One region of the Marinobacter sp. LQ44 genome, then DNA from elsewhere that is predicted to be linked to it. Evidence: riboswitches for the same ligand, from Rfam matches in the RefSeq annotation. Region 1 holds a riboswitch; the other holds the start of a gene.

Region 1 (9,482 bases):
GGTGCCCTGACATCCCCCTCTGTCAGCCTAGTTGTCCAGTAGGCGGTTTCGCCTGAATTTAATAATCTAGGGGCGGCATGGGAGCATTCATGCCACGCTATTCCGAAGAACGAAAAGCCGCAGTGTTGAAGAAGCTATTACCTCCGCAGAATCGAAGTGTTGTGTCGGTGGCGGCGGAGGAAGGCATATCCGATGTGACTCTGTATAGTTGGTTAAAACAGTGTCGACAACAAGGAATGCCCGTGCCAGGTAATCGTAATACCGGGGAAGACTGGTCCCCCGAAGCCAAGCTGGCCGTTGTAGTGGAAACGGCCTCGATGTCTGAAGCCGAACTCAGCGCCTATTGCCGCGAGAAAGGCCTGTATCCGGAGCAGGTGCAACGCTGGAAAGAAGCCTGCCTTCAGGGCGCTGGCATGCAGCAAGACCAGGATAAAGCGGCTCAGAAACAGAAGCGAGAGTCCCGGAAAACCATCAAAAAGCTGAAAGCGGAAGTTCGCCGCAAAGACAAAGCTCTGGCTGAGACCACCTCGCTTCTGGTGCTATCAAAAAAGCTCGAAGCCTTGTACGGCGAAGACCCGGACAGCAGCGAGGACGACTGACGCCGCTGGACGAACGTGCAAGGCTCCTGGAGCTTTTTGATGAAGCCGTTGCCGGTGGTGCAGCCCGATATAAGGTCGCAGAGCTGGTGGATATCAGCGAGCGCACATTGAAGCGCTGGCGCAGTTCCGACGGTCGGGTGACTGAAGATCGCCGCCCTGATGCGGAACGGGTTGAACAGCCCCATAAACTCACCCAGGCCGAGGAGTTGGCCATTCTGAGTGCATGCAATCAACCTCAGTACCGGAGTTCGCCACCGTCGCAGATCGTGCCGTCACTGGCCGACAAAGGCGTCTATCTGGCTTCTGAGTCGTCGTTTTATCGAGTGCTGAAGAAGCACCAGCAACAGAATTATCGGGGTCGCATGAAGCCGCCCCGCAAGGTGCCGGAGCCGACCAGCTTCACCGCGACAGGCCCGAATCAGGTGTGGAGTTGGGACATCAGTTATTGCCCGTCAGCGGTACGTGGCCAGCATTGGTACCTGTACCTGATCATGGACATCTACAGCCGCAAAATCGTTGCCTGGGAAGTCCATGAAGCGGAATCCGGTGATCTCGCCCGAAGACTGGTTGAGCGTGCCCTATTGCGGGAAGGCTGTTGGCTTAACCCACCGGTCCTGCACTCTGATAACGGCGCACCGATGACGTCCTATACACTCAAGGCTCGACTGGCAGATCTGGGCATGTTGATGTCCCACAGCAGGCCGAGAGTCAGCAACGATAATCCTTACTCGGAGTCGCTGTTCCGGACGGTCAAATACTGTCCGGAATGGCCTTCAAAGGGCTTTAAATCGCTCACGGCCGTGCGTGACTAGATGCTGGCGTTCGAGGATGCCTATAACGAACAGCACCTGCACAGCGGTATTCGGTTCGTGACACCGGAGGATCGCCACCGTGGCACTGATCACGAACGCCTGGCGCATCGAAAAATGGTTTATGAAAGAGCAAAGCGCCGGAATCCACGGCGCTGGTCTGGCCCCACCCGGAACTGGGAAGTGACCGGACCGGTATCGCTTAACCCTGGCAAGTTGCAGGAAATTGAGCGCAATAAATTGGCCGCTTAAACGCGGTTATTTGGACAACTGGGTTGAAAATCGCCGACGGTGGTGGTAGTAAAAACTATATATTAACGGACTCGCTGGTCATAAAGCGGAAGTTCGGATTAGAGTTCAAAGGCATTCGGAATTCTCACGCCCCGAGTTCCCACGAAGGATTCTTTCTATGGACAGATTGGTTTTTACTTTTTTGATAAGTGCTTTGCTAGCTGGTTGCGCTCAAACCTATACCTGGACAAAACCGGGTGCTTCATCAAGTGACTTTTACCGATCAAGTTCCTACTGTGAAGCTCTATCAACTGGTGCAACCCCAATTGACTACTCCAGCAACGGTTCGTCAACTTCCTACCATTCAGGCTCCGTTACCGACAATAGCGGCAACACAGGATACTACTCGGGCACAACGACGACATATCAAAACAACACCGGGCAAGCTATGGGAAACGCAGTTAAGGCGATAAGGCGGCAAGGAATTTACAACGACTGTATGCGTGGAAAGGGTTGGGTCCCTGAGAATGAAGGCAGTGTTTACGCCTCCATGTCTCAAAACGTCCAAGCAGACCAAGCCAACGTTTTCCTTCGTGCCGAGCCGTCTTTTGGAGCTGAGAAATTAGCTGATGCTTCTGGTCAATTCTTGGAAGTCATTGAAGAGTCCGACCAGTGGATCCGAGTTCGAATGGGTGATAAAGAAGGTTTCGTCCATAGAAGCAAGATACAAGGACACTGACCTTCCAGATGCAGGGCGGGCTGAATGATCATCCTGCTCCTTGCGCTGCGCAAACCGTAAATCAACTAGGCCTTCCGAAGTTAGTATGCTGCGTCGAATATCTGCTTTTGTTTAAGTTATTGCCTGGGATGCGGGACGGTCGCAAAGCGAACGTTCAGATGGTGCGATAACGCGAAGCTTTGCGGCAGTTTTGGAACCGCGCAGCGGTGGAAAACTGTCCGACAACAGCGGCTGCTTAAAATGCTATCGTTCACCTTCCAGCTCGTGCCATACCCTTAGAATGATGATGGCACTCACATGTACAGAATAGCGAACAATGTACTTGCCAAAGACCATGTCGCGGATGGAATCAGGTACTGGCGCCAGTTCAACCGGCGGACGGTCAGGCAACTGACACCTCACGTGCAGCTGCCAGCGGGCTGGCGTAGCAGCTCCCTATCCCCCCCCCCCCGGGGATATGAATTCGTTCATAGCGACAAAACCGTCTATCCGTTTTTTCTCAGGAAATTTTCTGTGCATCACGAACGATTGAATCACTGGCAATGATGGTCTGGGAAATCCTCGCAGGAATCGTATATGGCTCAATGGCATGGCTAGCCGATGGCGTACCAAAGTCTTTCTCGACGAGCAACTTCAGGACTTGGAGGAAGCTATAAAACAAACTGTCGAAGACGACGAAGCAAAAGTCTCTGACCTGCATGTGTGGACGATTGGTTCAAACATACACGCTGCATAGTATCTTTGGTTTCACACCGTATTGAGTCACCCACAGCGTACAGGAATCGTATTCAAGCCCAGCCTAAATCTCTGGTTCATGTAACCGTTGAGTTAAACCAGTGCAGTACCAATCATGAATCAATGCCAGAGGAACTGCCGAATCAATGCTAATCAGAGGCAAGTTTGTATTGGCTATAGAAGCTTGCTAAATTACCGTTTTGTTGGGGAGTAGCCTGCTTCCGATGCTCGGAAGAGTTCGTATCAACATACTTGGCCACATGCCATGGTGCGAACACCTCTCGGTTGGCGAGACCATCGATATATCCATGCCCAAGGTCGGGCGTGTGGTTATATCGTGGACTCAATATGCCCGACCGGAGCCCGTTTGATGAGCCCTTTTGCCCTTCTCTTGCTTGCCTTTGCGATGTCCACCGATGCCTTTGCTGCGGCGATTGGTAAAGGTGCAAGCCTTAAGCATCCCCGGTTAACCGAAGCTTTCAAAATCGGACTCATCTTCGGTTCGATTGAAGCCTTAACCCCGTTGGTCGGCTGGCTGATCGGTAAGTCTGCCTCAGGTTATGTGGAAGCCTGGGATCATTGGATTGCGTTTTCCCTTCTGATGATTCTTGGCCTGCATATGATTTCTGAGGGCATTAAGCCGGAAGAAGATGAGGTAGAAAAGCCATTAAAGCAGTCATTGCTCCGCACCTGCCTTACAGCCTTCGGGACAAGCATTGATGCCTTGGCAGTTGGTGTAGGCTTGGCACTCATCAACGTGAACATCTGGGTGGCCGCAGCTTTGATTGGCTTAGCAACCACTCTCATGGTGACCCTTGGCATCATGCTGGGGCGCGCTGTCGGAGCTGTATTAGGACATCGAGCAGAAATTTTTGGCGGCGTTACGTTAATCGCTGTAGGTGTGTGGATCTTATCTGGCCATCTGTAATATCCCCCATGGGGGTGATAGGAGTATTGTCTCCGTTGAAATCCAACCACAGACCCGACGCAGTGGGTTGATGATTCCGGCATTCACCAGAAGAAATGCGTCCAACGCTCGTCATACTGTCAGCACTGCGTCGCAGTGCCAACATTCGCTTTTGTTTGGTTTGCATGGAATAGGGGACGGTTGCAAAGCGAACATTCGGGTAGGACGATAAGCACTAGTATAGTGGCGCCCATGTACCGCAGCGAAATGGGCGTTCGGGTGTAGGACCGACGGCCCGGAACGAACTACAACAGTTGGTTATGTGGCGCGAGGCGCAAACATGATGATCGCCATTCCCACCAAAGCAACAGCTGAACCAACTAAATCCCAAACTGTTGGTCGAATCCCATCGACCACCCAAAGCCACACAATTGCCATAAAAATATACACACCGCCATACGCAGCATAGACCCTGCCAGCAGCGGTGGGGTGCAGTGAAAGCAGCCACGCAAATACCGCGAGGCTCAACGCACCTGGCACCAGGAGCCAGATGGTTTTACCTTCTCGAAGCCAGAGATAAGGCAAATAACAACCCACGATCTCTGCCAAAGCGGTGACGAGAAAAAGACCAACCGTTTTCAACTCAGGCAATGAAATTGACCTCTTGGCAGTACCCTGACTTTGCGGCGTGCCAGCGCCAGCGTAGATGCGTCCGACAACATACGATATTTAAAGCCCCACGCCATAGTACCGAAGGACAACCACCATTACTGTAGTAGCCCCCATTTAAACCGGACACCTTGGTAGAAGCAAAGGCCTAGGCATAGACCTAGTGCAAAAGCGTGTCCAAGGTGGAGGAAGTCGAAGTTATAACCGGATTGCGTCGTCGCCGGTATTCCGCGAAGGAGAAGGCATTCATGGTCGCAAAGCGGACATTCAGATTTTGGAATAACGCCTTGGCTTTGCGGCGTGCCGGAGCGACAGCGTAGGAGCGTTCGCCAACAGCCACAGGTTAGTTGATAGATGGTTATGCAACGAGGTTCCAGTAGCGATTCTTAAGGCAATCCAAGAACCAGCGAAGGTCAGGCTTATGCAATGATCTGGCCCTTATGACAGCACCCTTGGTAAACCTGGCCCGTATAAGAGAACAACAACTGCCCATCATGCTTCATCAAACAGTTCAGACTATAGTATGCCTTCCTGCCTGCACATCTCTGTCGTGCCGGCATAGAGGATAGGCCTGGCTGCCGGTCTGTATCAACCGATCCGTCCGGGTACTAGCACTCTGGCAATCGGCCGCCACAGTATCTCTCTGCTCCCTTACCAAGCCAATGTGTCCCCGCAGCGCCTCGATGCACATCCCTAACCCGTCGGGCAGCCTTTGAACGCAGCATCCCTCACACTGGTCCTCCGCATTTCACTTCAATGATTTTCGCCCTCCCTTCGCATCCAACCATAGTATGTAGCCCAGACAGGTTCGCTGAAACTCCCAACGCCTGATAAGTCTCCGCTGCAGAAATTGAAGATACATTTACTCCAAGTTCAGAAAGAACATCTGCGCCAAAGCCTGCAATTCTGAAGTTCAGGTCCTTAAGATCCTCGATAGAACTGACAGGTGATGTAAACCACCCACCCAATTGAGGTCCGGTAACACCACAAAGAATTGGGTGTATATTTCTCTTACTATAAGCATCAACTAGCAGTTCTTCACCGCCGCCGCTATAATGCCAGGCGATATAGTCTATTGGACCCAAATAAAAAGGGATATATGAGAAAAGTGAAGCTTCAGGCATAGAACCCTGATCATATGCTGTATAAGTGAACCCTGCTGGATACGTTCCTTTTTCAACAGCACTGCTTACCTCAAATCCCGGTATGAGTTCACCCGGCTCATAGGTTCTCAAGGTAACGTGGCCATTCGAAATTTCGCTGAGCCATTTTGAAGCATGAACTATTGCATCAAGACCGGGAACTGTAGTGGGTGCGCCAGTAGGAACTTGCCACCGCACACGCTCAATCTCTTGAGATGACACGGGCGCTGCACCGCTACAAAAACCACCCAACAGTACTAACCTTAATGCCAACTTTTTGGCAGTCCCAGACTTAATTTTTTTTGTATGTATTTTATGTTAATCATTGCTTTAACTCCTTTATTAGTTTTGTTAATTCAGCTTCTACCAAAAATATTATAGGATTTCTGAAAGCCTTATCTCGTTCGTTCATATAATGTAACTACAGCTGCGCTACCAAGCCCTAAGTTATGCTGTAATCCAAATCGGGCATTGTCGACCTGACGAGCTCCAGCGTTCCCGCGCAATTGTTGAGTCAACTCAAAACACTGAGCGAGCCCAGTTGCGCCCAAAGGATGTCCTTTTGAAAGAAGACCACCGGAAGGATTTGTAACGAACTTTCCACCGTATGTATTATCACCATCTTCAACTAAACGCTCACCCTCTCCTGGAGAACAAAGACCAAGAGCCTCATAGGTGATAAGTTCGTTTTGAGCAAAGCAATCGTGCAACTCAATTACGTCAATATCTTCAGGTGCCACTCCAGCTTGCTCATATACTTTTTCGGCCGCCAACTCCGTTAGGCCGGCTCCAACCAACTTAATCATGTCTGGACCTTCGAAGGTATCTTGCAAATCGGAAACCATCGCCTGCGACCTGATTCGAACAGTTGCATCTAACCCATGCTTCAACGCAAATCTTTCCGAAACCACGACAGCAGCTGAAGCTCCACAGGTTGGCGGACATGCCATCATTTTCGTCATTACGCCTGGCCAAATTGATTGAGCATAAAGCACTTCTTCTGTAGAAACTTTTTTTCGAAAAAGCGCCTGAGGATTGTTGAAAGCATGATCACTGGCTTTTGCGCGAATTCGAGCGAACGTTTCGAGCTTTGTTCCGTAAAGATCCATATGAGCCTTCCCTGCCCCGCCAAACAACTTTAAAGTTACCGGCAAATCACGCTTATCGAAAAAGGCTTCATCAGCAATCATTTCAAATTTTTCTAAAGGAGAGGGTCGATCGCTAAAGACTTGCTCAAGTGCGCCAGGTTTCATCTGTTCAAAGCCTAAAGCTAAGACACAGTCGGCAACACCGCTTTCTACAGCCTGTCGCGCTAAAAACAGGGCGGTTGATCCACTCGCACAGTTGTTATTTACATTGATAATGGGAATTCCGGTCATTCCAACACGGTAAACGGCTCGTTGCCCTGAAGTGCTGTCGCCGTAGACATACCCAACATAAGCCTGATCTAGATGCTTGAGTGAGAGTCCGGCGTCGTTTAATGCCAGAAAAAGTGCATCGGAGCCCATTCTGTCATACATTTCAGACAAGCCCGGTTTCGCAAACGGCACAAGACTTGTACCAGCGATGAACGCCGCCATTTGAAAGCCTCCTATCAAAATAAATATTTCAAACTTATAAAAATACCGACCCTTAGTTATTAGCTAGCTACACTTTCCGCACTCAACCAATGCGAAAGCCGGTAAATTGTATTAACTCTATCGAAGACGTCTGACTCACCAAAGGCACCGATATCAAACCATTCTTTACGCCACAAACGGATATTAGTTTCCTATTTCCAAATCATCCCCCCTCAAAAAGGGGGGGCGGGCACGTTTTGCAAGGTAAATTTAATTAAGTCAATATATTCGATCTTGCCAATTTCAAACTTAATTGTTATTGAGAGAATTTTATTCTTATCGTGAATTTACACTTTTACTTATTTATTATTATCACAAACACTAGCACAATATATTATTAAAATATTAAAATGAATACTTTGACTTTCTAATAGATTTGCTAAACTCTACACTCCACCAAGTAAAATCCCCCGTTGGCAAGATACCAACGAGGGCAAAATGCCTCTTTATATTCGGGATAAGACTTTATTCTATCCAAACATTTTCATATACGGCACGTCAGAAAACATACTTCACCATTCCTTGTAGACGAACTGCATCACCCTCCTCGCCACTTTGTGTTCTACGACTGTGATAACCGGCCTCAACGCCATAGTTGATACGCTTAGCAGGTGACCAAATATAATTTAGGTAGATGCTTTCCGCTCTGTCGGTCGCTAGCGAAGACATTGCACCCTGGCCAACTGCATCATCCAAGTCCACCGTTGCAATTCCATAGGCAACATTCACGTTTCCGGTACCAACCGAAATCGTCATTCCAACAGTGCCGCCAACACCCTTAATTCCCTCTACAGAGCCGCTAGCGTCAATAAATCCGGAACCACTAGGTGACCCGTAAAGATAGCCCCCCAACCCATCACCATGAGTAAATGCGCCCCTAAGGGTAAATCTATCCGTCACCTTTGAAGCAGCCTCAAAATTTACTCCCCAGCCCAGAATACTTTCATCGCTATTACTAGCCGAATTGTAATATGCGATCTCTCTTAAAACCGTGGAGACGCCATAACTAATAGCGCCATAACGATCTCCATACCGAAGAGTTAAATCGGGATATCCATTCTTTAACTCATCATCAGTACTGGGGCTATTAGTCATATCAACATTGCTTCCGATGTTTCCGGGGTCCTCCAATGCTATGGATAATCCACCGCTCGTATATCGCAACTGTGCTTGGCGTGTAATGTTCCCCTGTCCAAACTGAGCAGTGAAATCAACAACCGGCGTAAAACCCAGGAAACCTCCAAAATTCGTCCATGTTTGCCCTGCAAGAACTCCATTCCATTCACCATATGCATGTCGCAGTCGGAACTGACCGCCTCCACCTCCGTAAAAATCGCCCTCGATAGTTGTGTTGAGCGTGCTTCCGGCGACGGGAGTGGAAGTCTTAAACCCTAATCGACTTTCAAAGGCGTGAAGATTAGCATGCCCCTCCGCTCCCTCCTGACTGTCGAGGGAAATTAGACGGTGGGTAACAGTAGGTCCAATATACCCGTCAACGTCATAAATCATGTCGAGCTTCGCATATCCATAAATGCTAGCCTTCATATCAGCCACATCTAGTTCAAAGGCAGATACCGAACATGTAGAAAACATAGTAATTGCTGCAAGGGCGCTTAGTTTATAGATATTGGTTTTGTTATAGTGCATTAATTATTTCCTTTTTGAAATTATTGAAACCTACTTGCATCTCAAACTTAATTTGTGATGCTCAAGCAATCGTAATGCACCCCTCTGATGGGCTCCCCTCTCAAAGGGGGGGGGGCGGCTTGATGCATATATTCGGTTTCAACGTATATGTCTAACATTTAGAAAATCTAGATCCGTACACTAATTTTTCAGGGCACCAAAAATTAATGCCCACTGCCGGAATAAATCGAATACCCACGAATTTAATTTCAACTTCAGAATATCAGTAGAACTGAGATAATGTCTTTTAGTCACGTAGCTTTTACTTATAGAAATACTGTCTTTATGGATTTTTGCAGTAAGCTATAAATTTCGTTATTTAGAATGACTAGTAGCTCAATTCGCC
Region 2 (9,482 bases), 710 kb from region 1:
GCCATGCAGGGGGAGCTTGAGCTCCCGGGCGAGCATGATGCCAAGGCCCGGTTCGCCACTCTCGATGATGGCGCGGGTAACAAACTCGCTGGCCTGGGCCTGGCTGACTCTTACTTCCGTTGAGTTCAGGCGGGTGGGGTCAAGACCGACCCGAAGAATGAGATCCCTTTCGTCCACTCCAATGGTGTGCAGCAATTCGGCCAGGGTATGCAGGTAGATGGCCGGCATGCCCAGATCCTGTACAGTAGAAACTGAGACGCGCATGGGTTTCCTCGTCAGCGACTGTTCTTGTTATGTAAGGGTGTTCAGTATTGCTGATTATGACCGTTTGCCCGGGCCAGCCCCATGACTTGATTGACGGGTCAATGGGCCAGAGAGGCCAATTCGGCACCTCTCCGGTCAGTCATTTCAATGGTTATGGCGCCGGATGAAGGTTTCCAGAACCTGGGCGGAACGGCCAGGATTTTCCAGCATGGGCAGGTGGCCGACGCCCCGGAATACATGCACATCGGCGTCTGGTGTGGCGGTTCTGAACCAGTTTACGCAACGGGTCGGGGTGATCACGTCTTTCTCGCCCCACTGCACCTGCAGCGGTGGTGTGCCCGGGCCGAGATACCGGGCCGGAGCCAGGGCGTCAGCGAGCATGTCGTTGAATATGTGTCTCAGCGCTTGTCGGCGGTTCAGAAGGTCCGGGCCCAGTAATCCGGCCATGGCCAGCCCGGGTAACGTTGGTTTGCCGGTGCCCACACTGTTGAACATCCGGTAGACCCCGGCCCAGTCCTGGGGAATCAGGATGGCATCGCGATCAGACTCAAAGGGCGCGTCAATATCCACATCCGCATGTTCCGGGATACCGGCGCTGTTAAGCAGTGTCAGTGACCGGGGAGGCTGTTCCAGCTTATGGGCCAGAATCGACGCAATGGCGCCCCCCATGGAGCTGCCGGCAATGTGCAGGTTGTCTGTCGCGTAGCCGGATAGCCACTCACTCAGCCGTCGGGCCTGGCTTTCATAGCGGTAGCAGGCGTCGGCATGGTACTGGCTCTCGCCCAGCCCCGGAACATCGGGAACCAGCAGGTGCCAGTCCGTGGGGAGCTTCTGCATCCAGAAGGCCCAGTTTTCTTTCATGGCGGCAAAGCCATGAATCAGCACCAGGGTTGGCCGCCCGGGTGCCGGTTTGCCGCGCTCCAGGAACACCATGCGGTGGCCGTCAACAATGGCCTCCTGGCGTCGCGCGCGCAGCAGCCAGCGTTGTCCGGTGCGGGCGACCGGCCATAGGTTCGGGGTCGGGACTTTCATGGATACGACAACCTCTTGATGGTAAATCCGAATTCCAGTTTACCGCCCCTGTTGTGGGGTGCTATTGCCTGCCCGCCCCGATCTGGCGTCGGTGCGGCAACCGGGTTCAAGGCTATGGCAGCCGGATATCCGTAATCACCGGGTTGTGATCCGAAGAGCGCCAGGGGCCGCTGACCGGTATCCGAGGTGGTTGGTCGTAGCCCAGGGCCCGGGGTTCATCGGCATTGATGTTCCACGTTTGGGCGTGGGTAACATGGGGCATCAGGCTGGCTGAAGCCAGGGCATAGTCGAGGCTGCCTTTTCCTCCCCGGTATCGGTAACTGTGGTGTGGGCAGTGGTCCGGTTGGCAGGGATGGAAGTGGTGCACCAGGCTGGTAAAGCCCTGTTGAAAAAGCACCTGCACCGGGTCTTCCTGAGCGTAGCTGTTGAGGTCGCCGGTGATCAGGGTGCCAGCGAGCACGTCCGGGACGGGAAGTGAATCAAGCCAGCGGAGCATGGCGTCGGTGGCCCGGGTACGGCGATGATTAAAACAACCCTGGCCGTCTTTCTGATCTGAATCTTTGCTGCTGGCATTTCGGCAGGATTTGGATTTCAGGTGCGTCACTACGATGCGAACAGCCTGGTCGCTGTGCCGGGCCTGGAACATCTGGGCCAGGGGAGGCCTGCCCATGGGCTCTGACGGCTGTCGGTCGGCGCCGCCGACAGGGGTTACCCGGTCTGTCCGGTATAACAGGGCGCTGCGAATGGCGTCGGAGCCGTCATCGCCGGGTGTCGCCACAAATCGCCACTCGGCGCCAAGCTGCGCGGCCAGTTCGGCAACGGCACTGTCTGGGCCATAACCATCGTTTTCAAGTTCGGTGACTGCCAGTATGTCCGGGTCTGGTAAGGTGAGAGCTGCCACCAGCCGCTGGCTCTGGTCCTGGAAGGCGGCCAGGCTCTCTGCCCCCCGGGCAGTGGGAAAGCCGGCACCCTGGCCGTTACCGTTGAAGTAGTTCTCCAGGTTCAGGGTGACGATCCGCAGGTGGACGTCATCGGGCTTGCCGGGTGGTTGCGGGCGCTCGTTGCTGGCTTTGAAGACCGGTTGCCTGTCTGGCTGGACACGCCACTGGCCAAAGCGGAAATCAAGAACGCCCTGCAGCTGCGAGACGGTATCGCCGGCGCGTACCGTGTTCTGCCCATCAAGCCCGCCCGGTGGCCAGGGCACGGGATCGGGATTGCGCACGGCCAGCCCATCGTCCAGAAACACGCGGTGTTGATGGTTGTTGCGGGCCTGCCTGACGGCTGCTGGCCCCGGTGCCAGGTATTCCGTCGGGATGACTTGATCCTCGGCGGCCAGAGCAAGCTCTCCGTAAAGGGCAAGGTTGTAATGATCAATAACGGTCAGCGGGGCGGCAAAACGAATCCGCATGTTCTCAAGGCTTTCCGGTGGTTGCGACCAGGGCAAGGACACCTCGATGGGCCGCGGCAGCCTGCCCTCGCCGCAGACGGTCAGCTTGCCGATATCCACCAGCTCCGTCAGACCATGATATTCCTTGACGGTCCCTGTCAGTCGCAGGCGCTGGCCGGGCTTGCCCGCTGCCTGGCGTGTGTAGATGAACAGGGCTTCGGAGGTGGCCGGGTCCTGGTCCGTTTCAGTATCGGCCTGTTGCAGGTAGAAACCGCCAAAACCACCTTTATGGCGACAGTCCTGGGTGAGGATGCCTTCGACGGTGACGGTTTGCCCAACCATGGGCGAGGCAGCGCCGCTACCCTGAATGGCGTGAATGGCAGTGGCCGGCGCACCGCAAGCCTCGGCCACAGCCTGCGTCGGGATGCAGAGCGTGGTAACCAGGCCGAGGGCGGCGTTGAGCAGAAGTCTGGAAAGTATCGTCACCGGGCCAGTCTAGCAGAGACCGGCCACCGCTTTGAGTGCCCGTTCGCGCTTGCTGCCAAAGCCAAGCTGGTCCGGGTTGGCCAGTTCCAGCTGCTGCACCAGTGGGTCTGGATGGCTGTTGTCAAAGGTAATTCCGAGCCGGGACAGGACATAGGGTGCCAACGCAGCGCGGGTTTGGATACTGAGGTAACCCTGTTCCATACCGTAGTCATTGGCAATGATCTGTTGTTGGGCCTCGGTCAGGCGCTGATCAGGTGCGATCTCCAGGCTGACCAGGCGTTGCCAGTCTTCATCCTGCTGCGCGGTGTGCTTGGATTTTTGCCGAAGAGCCTCCGGCTGACCCTGAAAACGGCTCAGGGCGAAATCCCGGAATTCCCGGTTGGCGTTGCACCAGGCCCGCACATGCCAGCTGTTGCCGGTGCACACCAGCGAATGCGGCTCAAGCAGGCTGTCGGCCGCTTCCGGCCGGCTCAGGGACACGTAACTGGCCTTGAGTTGGCGATGATAACGGGTAGCGTTCACGACGGCCCGCATGGTTTCCGGCGCGATGCGCCGGGAGGGCTCGGGGATGACCGCATTACCCGGCAGGCCAAGTTCCAGATCAGAAAACGTGTCGCTCAGGCTCTGTTGCCGTGCAAGCAGGTCTTGATACTCACCAACCTGGCCGCGGGTTACTACCGGTTTGAAATCGGCTGCCGGCACATAGCCTTTCAGGTGCCGGTCGTAAACCAGGTTGCCGGGAGCCAGTTCCCGCAAGTAGGTGTTGATATCCTTCGATGCCTGCTGGCGACCAATGCCGAAACTGTGGCAGATGTGGTTGGTGGTCAGGCGTCCTTCCCACAACGCGATGATCTCAATCAGTCGATAGCGAAGCAGTAAATCCCAGCGAATGGGCCAGTCCGTTTTCTTCATAACCAGGCGCTCACGGTCCGATAAGTAGCTTGACGTTTATGTTACCCGCTCCGGCTATCGGGTTCTGTTACGGCCCATTAATGTAAAACATTGTCAAATGCCGCGCCACTGTTGGGTTCAGGGTCTCGGCAACTGCTTAGTGGAGTCGCCTGCCGATGGCTGGTTAAATACCGGCCAGCAGACAACTGATAACGTTGCTATCTTTTCTTTACTGTCACCCAGATGTAACTCGTTACCCGGAGCTCCTCATGACCCGAATGGTCACCTCCCTTTCGGCACTGATCCTGAGCATTGTCTTGCTGGTCAGCGGCAATGCGTTTCTGATGACGCTTCTGGGTATTCGTCTGAGTATCGAAGAAGTCTCCCCTAATGTCATTGGCTGGGTGCTGGTGTGTTATTCCGTCGGTTTTGTCCTCGGCACCCTGTATGTCCACAAGATCATTGGCCGGGTTGGCCACATTCGTGCCTTTGCCGCATTCGCCGCCATGGCTGCGGTGGTGTCGCTGATGTATCCGATGGCGGTGTCGATGATCTTCTGGGCGGTCCTTAGGGTTCTGTCCGGCTTCACCATCGCCGGTGTGTTGGTGGTGATTGAAAGCTGGTTTTCCAGCCGCGCCACCAATGCCAACCGGGGTGCGCTCTTTGCCGTTTACCAGATTGTTTTCTACCTGTCGGCCGCCGGCGGCCAGTTGATTGTGAACGTGGGTGACCCGGGCAGTTTCCTGCCGTTTTCGCTGGCGGCCATTCTGCTGACTCTGGCCTTGATTCCTCTGGCTCTTACCCGAATGGAAGCACCGGCGATTGAGCAGGTGCAACGGATGTCCATCTTCAAACTCGGGCGTGAATCGTTTTCCGGTGTCGCCGGCGCGCTGATCAGCGGTGTCATGATTGGCGGCTTCTACGCACTGGGGCCGGTCTATGCCACGTTGGTTGGTCTGGACGTCGCGAGAACGTCCACGTTTATGGCCAGTGCCATTGTTGCGGCTATGTTGCTGGCCTGGCCGCTGGGCCGGGTGTGCGACCGCTTTGATCGGCGCCGGGTGATGTTCTGGGTGGCGATGATGGCGGCCGCCTCAGCCGTCGGCGTTGGCGTGTTCGGGGCTGCCAGCTTGCCGTTACTCACCTTGTTGGTAGGGCTGTTCACTGGCCTGTCGGCCACGCTCTATCCGATTGCAGTAGCCATTACCAACGACCGCATGGACAGCAACCGGATTGTCGCCGCCAGTGCCACGCTGTTACTGAGCTACGGCATCGGCAGCGTGATCGGGCCGATCACCATGGCGGAGTTAATCAATATCATGGGGCCCTCCGGCCTGTTCTATGGCAATGCCGGCTTCCTGGTGCTGCTGGCGGTGGTTACCAGTTACCGGATCAGCCACACCGACGATGTGCCGGTAGAGAAGCAGGAGCACTTCGTGCCCGCCATGCCGGAGGCCTCTCCGGTGCTTTCTGAGCTGGACCCCCGGAATACCGAGTTCCACGAGTCGCCTGAAGTGGAGCAGATGCAGGAGGAGTTGCGCCAGGCTGGCTGACGCAACTCTCGGTTTTCCCCAATTATATTTTCACCCCCATATCTGTTTTTATTTCAATGGTTAGCTTACTATTGGTGAATTTCCAATAAGGTAAGTGTTTTCTCGGTTTTCGGGGTGGCGTTTGCTAGTCCCATGCCGGATCACCATCAGGAGTGTTTAACCATGAGAGATCAATTCCCGTTTGCCGTTGCCCGGGTTACCCGCCGCTGGCGCAAGATGCTGGATGAGCGATTGAAAGACCTTGGCGTTACGCAGGCTCGCTGGAGCACCATGGTGTATCTGCAGCAGGGCGGCGAGGGCCTTACCCAGCGCGAACTGGCCAGTCTGATGGCGATTGAAAATCCGACTCTGGTCAGGTTGCTCGATAGCCTGGAACAGCAGGAGTTGATTGAGCGGCGCCCCTGTCCGAACGATCGGCGCGCCCGCCGGTTGCATCTGACCAAGGCCGGTGCCGAGTTCATGGATGAGTTGTCTGAGCGGGCCGCTGTGTTGCGTGAAGAGATGCTTGAGGGCGTGACTGACAAGGAAATCGAATGTGCGCTCAAGGTGTTCCACAAAATTATGGATAACGCCGAGAAGCAGAAGTAACGCTTGAGCGATAATTCTGTCGAGGGCCTGACCGCCCGTTACGGCGAACGCTGGCGCTGGCTGGCCGTTGCTACGGTTGTGCTTGGCACCATGGCCACGGTGCTCAGCGCCACGGTGGTGAATGTAGCGCTCCATGACATCATGATGGAGTTCGGCATTCGCCAGGGCCAGGTGCACTGGCTGGCCACCGGATTCATCGCCGCCATGACCACCACCATGCTGGCGTCCGCCTGGCTGCTGGACCGTTTTGGTGTGCGCCTGACCCTGGGTGTTGCCATGGCGGTGTTCACCGTCATCTCCCTTGTCGGCGGCTTTGCCGAATCTCCCGAACAGCTGATTGCCGCCAGGATAGGCCAGGGCGCCATGGCCGGGTTGATGCAACCCATGGGCATGTACCTGGTGTTCCGGATTTTTCCGGCAGACAGGCGTGGTCAGGCCATGGGCATTTATGGCATGGGGGTGATTCTGGCGCCGGCGTTGGGGCCTGTTCTGGGCGGGTTTCTGGTGGATCAGTTCAACTGGCGTTACGTGATGTTTGCACCGGCACCGGTCACCCTTCTGGGTGTCTGGATGGCCTGGCGGTTCCTGCCGCTGCCCCGCTCCCGCCCTGCGCCTTATCCCTTTGACCTGCCCGGTTTGTTGTTGCTTGGGGCAACCATCGCCCTGACCCTGGATACCCTGACCCGAATGCAGGCCTGGCCAGGCCAGGAACTGCGAATCGTGATGCAATGGGCGTTGGCCCTTGGCCTTTTGTTCGCTTTTGTCTTTCGGGAACGCACGGCGAAGCATCCCCTGGTTAACCTGCTACTTTTGCGCCAACCGGTGTTTCTGTTCGCCACGCTGGGCGCCATGGCGCTTGGGCTGGCGCTGTTTGGCTCAACCTACCTGATTCCCCTGTTTGTGCAGACCACGCTGGGCTTCTCGGCGACGGAGGCGGGTCTGCTGATGCTGCCCGCCGGGGTGGTGCTGGGTATTGTTTTTCCGCTGTCGGGCCGGCTGGCAGACAAGCGCAGCGCCCGCAGCCTGGTGCTGTTTGGAATCGCGGTGTTCGCCCTGTCTGCTGTGCTGTTTGCTCTGACCGGCCAGTACGCCGGGTTTGGCTGGCTGGCGCTCTGGGCGGTGCTGGGCCGGATTGGCATCGGCTTTATGTTGCCGGCCCTGTCTACCGGAGCGCTGAATCCATTGCCCAAGGAACAACTGGGCGCCGGGTCCAGCACCATCAATTTCGCCCGTCAACTGGGGGGTGCCCTGGGGGTAAATGTGGTGGCACTGACCATCGAGTTCGGTGAACATCAGGGCAGTGTGCCTACCGCTGCCGCGTTCGAGGCGGCCTGGTGGCTGGTGGCGGTGTTCGTTGCGCTGGCGGCCGTACCGGTCTGGAAAATGCGGGTATAAGGTGGCCAGTTGCCATTTCTGGCGGGATTCATTAGCATGTGCCCAACTTCGGGGGAGTAGCCTTCGCTTCTGGGTAACAGCAGCGAACGGTAGTCAACATACTTGGAGCTCATTCTCCATGGCTACCGTGTTCTATGATTGATCATGGAATTGGCAAGACCTGAGGCAGATCACCTCCAATGGGCGGAAGGTGAGCTGTCTCATGTCTGACGATTTCCGCCCTGAGGTCTCTTCGAATGGATGCGTTTCTCGCTTCAACCCTTGCCGTCGCTATCGCTGAAATTGGCGACAAGACCCAGCTCCTGTCTCTTTTCCTGGTTGCCCGATACGCACAGCGTACCCCCATCATTCTTGGTATTCTGGTCGCAACGGTGCTCAATCACGCGCTCTCGGCGTGGCTGGGGGCGTGGGTGGCCAGCTGGATTCCGTCCCAGTGGCTGCCCTGGATTCTCGCGGTGAGTTTTGTCGCCATCGCCCTGTGGTTGCTGATACCGGATAAAGATGACAGTGCCGAATCTCGGTTTCTCGGCATGGGCGCCTTCTGGGCCACTACGGTAATGTTCTTCCTGGCGGAGATCGGCGATAAAACCCAGGTGGCTACGGTGGTCCTGGCGGCAAGGTATACGGAAACGTTATGGGTTATCATCGGCACGACGGTGGGTATGCTGCTGGCCAATATTCCGGTGATCCTGGCCGGGCGCTGGCTCATGGTGCGCATGCCGCTGGCTACCGCCAGGATCAGTGCCAGCGTATTGTTTGTAGTGCTGGCGGTGGTAACGGTCTGGACCACCCTGGTGAACTCCTGACACTGAACCGTGTCTTTCAGAGCAGAGGTCCGGAATGAATGTTTATGGGAACTGGTTGATATGTGGTTGAAAAGATGTGCCGCCCTGCTGGTGTGCCTGATGTCCCTGGTGTCTGCCGTCAATGCCGCGCAAAGCCAAAAGCCGTCAGACACTGCAACGGTGGAAAACGATCGTTCGCCCCGGGTACCAACGTTTGCTCTTAATGGCGATCTGGCGGGGGAGTTGCAGGTTTTCACGACCCGCTACGAAGATACCTTTGCTGCCATCGGTCATGATGAGGCTCTGGGTTATCTGGAGCTGGTCAAGGCCAATCCGGGTGTTGACCCCTGGTTACCAGGCGACGGCACGACCATTACCTTGCCGCGCATGTACGTGCTGCCCGATGCCCGCCGTGAAGGCATCGTGATCAACCTGGCTGAGTACCGGCTCTATTATTTCACCGACGGTGGCGTTCAGGTGTATCCGGTGGGCATCGGGCGCGAAGAGAATCCGTCACCGCTGACCGACGCCAAGGTAACCATGCCACTGGAATCGCCTGCGTGGTATCCGCCGGCCAGTATCCGGGCATCCTATGAAGCCCGTGGAGAGTATCTGCCGCGTATGATCCCGCCCGGCCCGGATAATCCGCTGGGCACTCATGCCCTGATGCTGAGCGAGAAAGGCTATCTGATCCACGGAACGAACAAGCGTTTCGGTATCGGCCTGCCGGTCAGTGCCGGCTGTTTCCGAATGTACAACGAAGACATTTCCCGGTTTGTCTATCAGGTTCAGAAGGGCACGTCTGTCCAGATTATCCGCGAACCCGTCAAGCTTGGCTTGTCTGGCGGCGAGGTGTGGCTTGAAGTGCACCGGCCCCATGAGGACTACTCGCCTGAGGACCGCGAACAGCTGTGGCGCGTGACACTGGAAAAACTGGAAGCCTTCCGCCAGCAACATCCGGACGTGGAAGTTCAGCGCCGGTCCATCGAACTGGTGGTGGATCAGGCCGATGGCATTCCCACCATGGTTGGTGAGCGACTGACCCGGGTGGCCTCTGACAAGGGGCAGACGGAAAGCAATCCGGAAGAGCCAGCAGAGCCG

What was found. A riboswitch is a leader RNA that binds a small molecule or an ion and turns the genes downstream of it on or off. The one in region 1 is predicted to bind manganese.
Region 2: linked by a shared signal. The riboswitch ahead of ASQ50_RS10250 (TMEM165/GDT1 family protein) and the one ahead of ASQ50_RS13340 (manganese efflux pump MntP family protein) in region 1 are both predicted to bind manganese.

Annotation. Positions count from the first base shown of each region.
Region 1 covers NZ_CP014754.1:2,914,147-2,923,628, reverse strand. The annotation lists partial or broken gene ASQ50_RS20840 (IS3 family transposase) at 90-1,660, shown strand; gene ASQ50_RS20835 (SH3 domain-containing protein) at 1,818-2,378, shown strand; yybP-ykoY riboswitch at 3,307-3,475, shown strand; gene ASQ50_RS13340 (manganese efflux pump MntP family protein) at 3,484-4,041, shown strand; gene ASQ50_RS13335 (YnfA family protein) at 4,339-4,671, opposite strand; gene ASQ50_RS20585 (hypothetical protein) at 5,418-6,053, opposite strand; gene ASQ50_RS13330 (lipid-transfer protein) at 6,227-7,411, opposite strand; gene ASQ50_RS13325 (DcaP family trimeric outer membrane transporter) at 7,949-9,097, opposite strand.
Region 2 covers NZ_CP014754.1:2,206,516-2,215,997, reverse strand. The annotation lists gene ASQ50_RS10285 (AraC family transcriptional regulator) at 1-264, opposite strand, end outside; gene ASQ50_RS10280 (alpha/beta fold hydrolase) at 409-1,296, opposite strand; gene ASQ50_RS10275 (ExeM/NucH family extracellular endonuclease) at 1,409-3,169, opposite strand; gene ASQ50_RS10270 (WYL domain-containing protein) at 3,179-4,081, opposite strand; gene ASQ50_RS10265 (MFS transporter) at 4,330-5,613, shown strand; gene ASQ50_RS10260 (MarR family transcriptional regulator) at 5,776-6,201, shown strand; gene ASQ50_RS10255 (DHA2 family efflux MFS transporter permease subunit) at 6,205-7,596, shown strand; yybP-ykoY riboswitch at 7,643-7,747, shown strand; gene ASQ50_RS10250 (TMEM165/GDT1 family protein) at 7,833-8,402, shown strand; gene ASQ50_RS10245 (L,D-transpeptidase family protein) at 8,463-9,482, shown strand, end outside.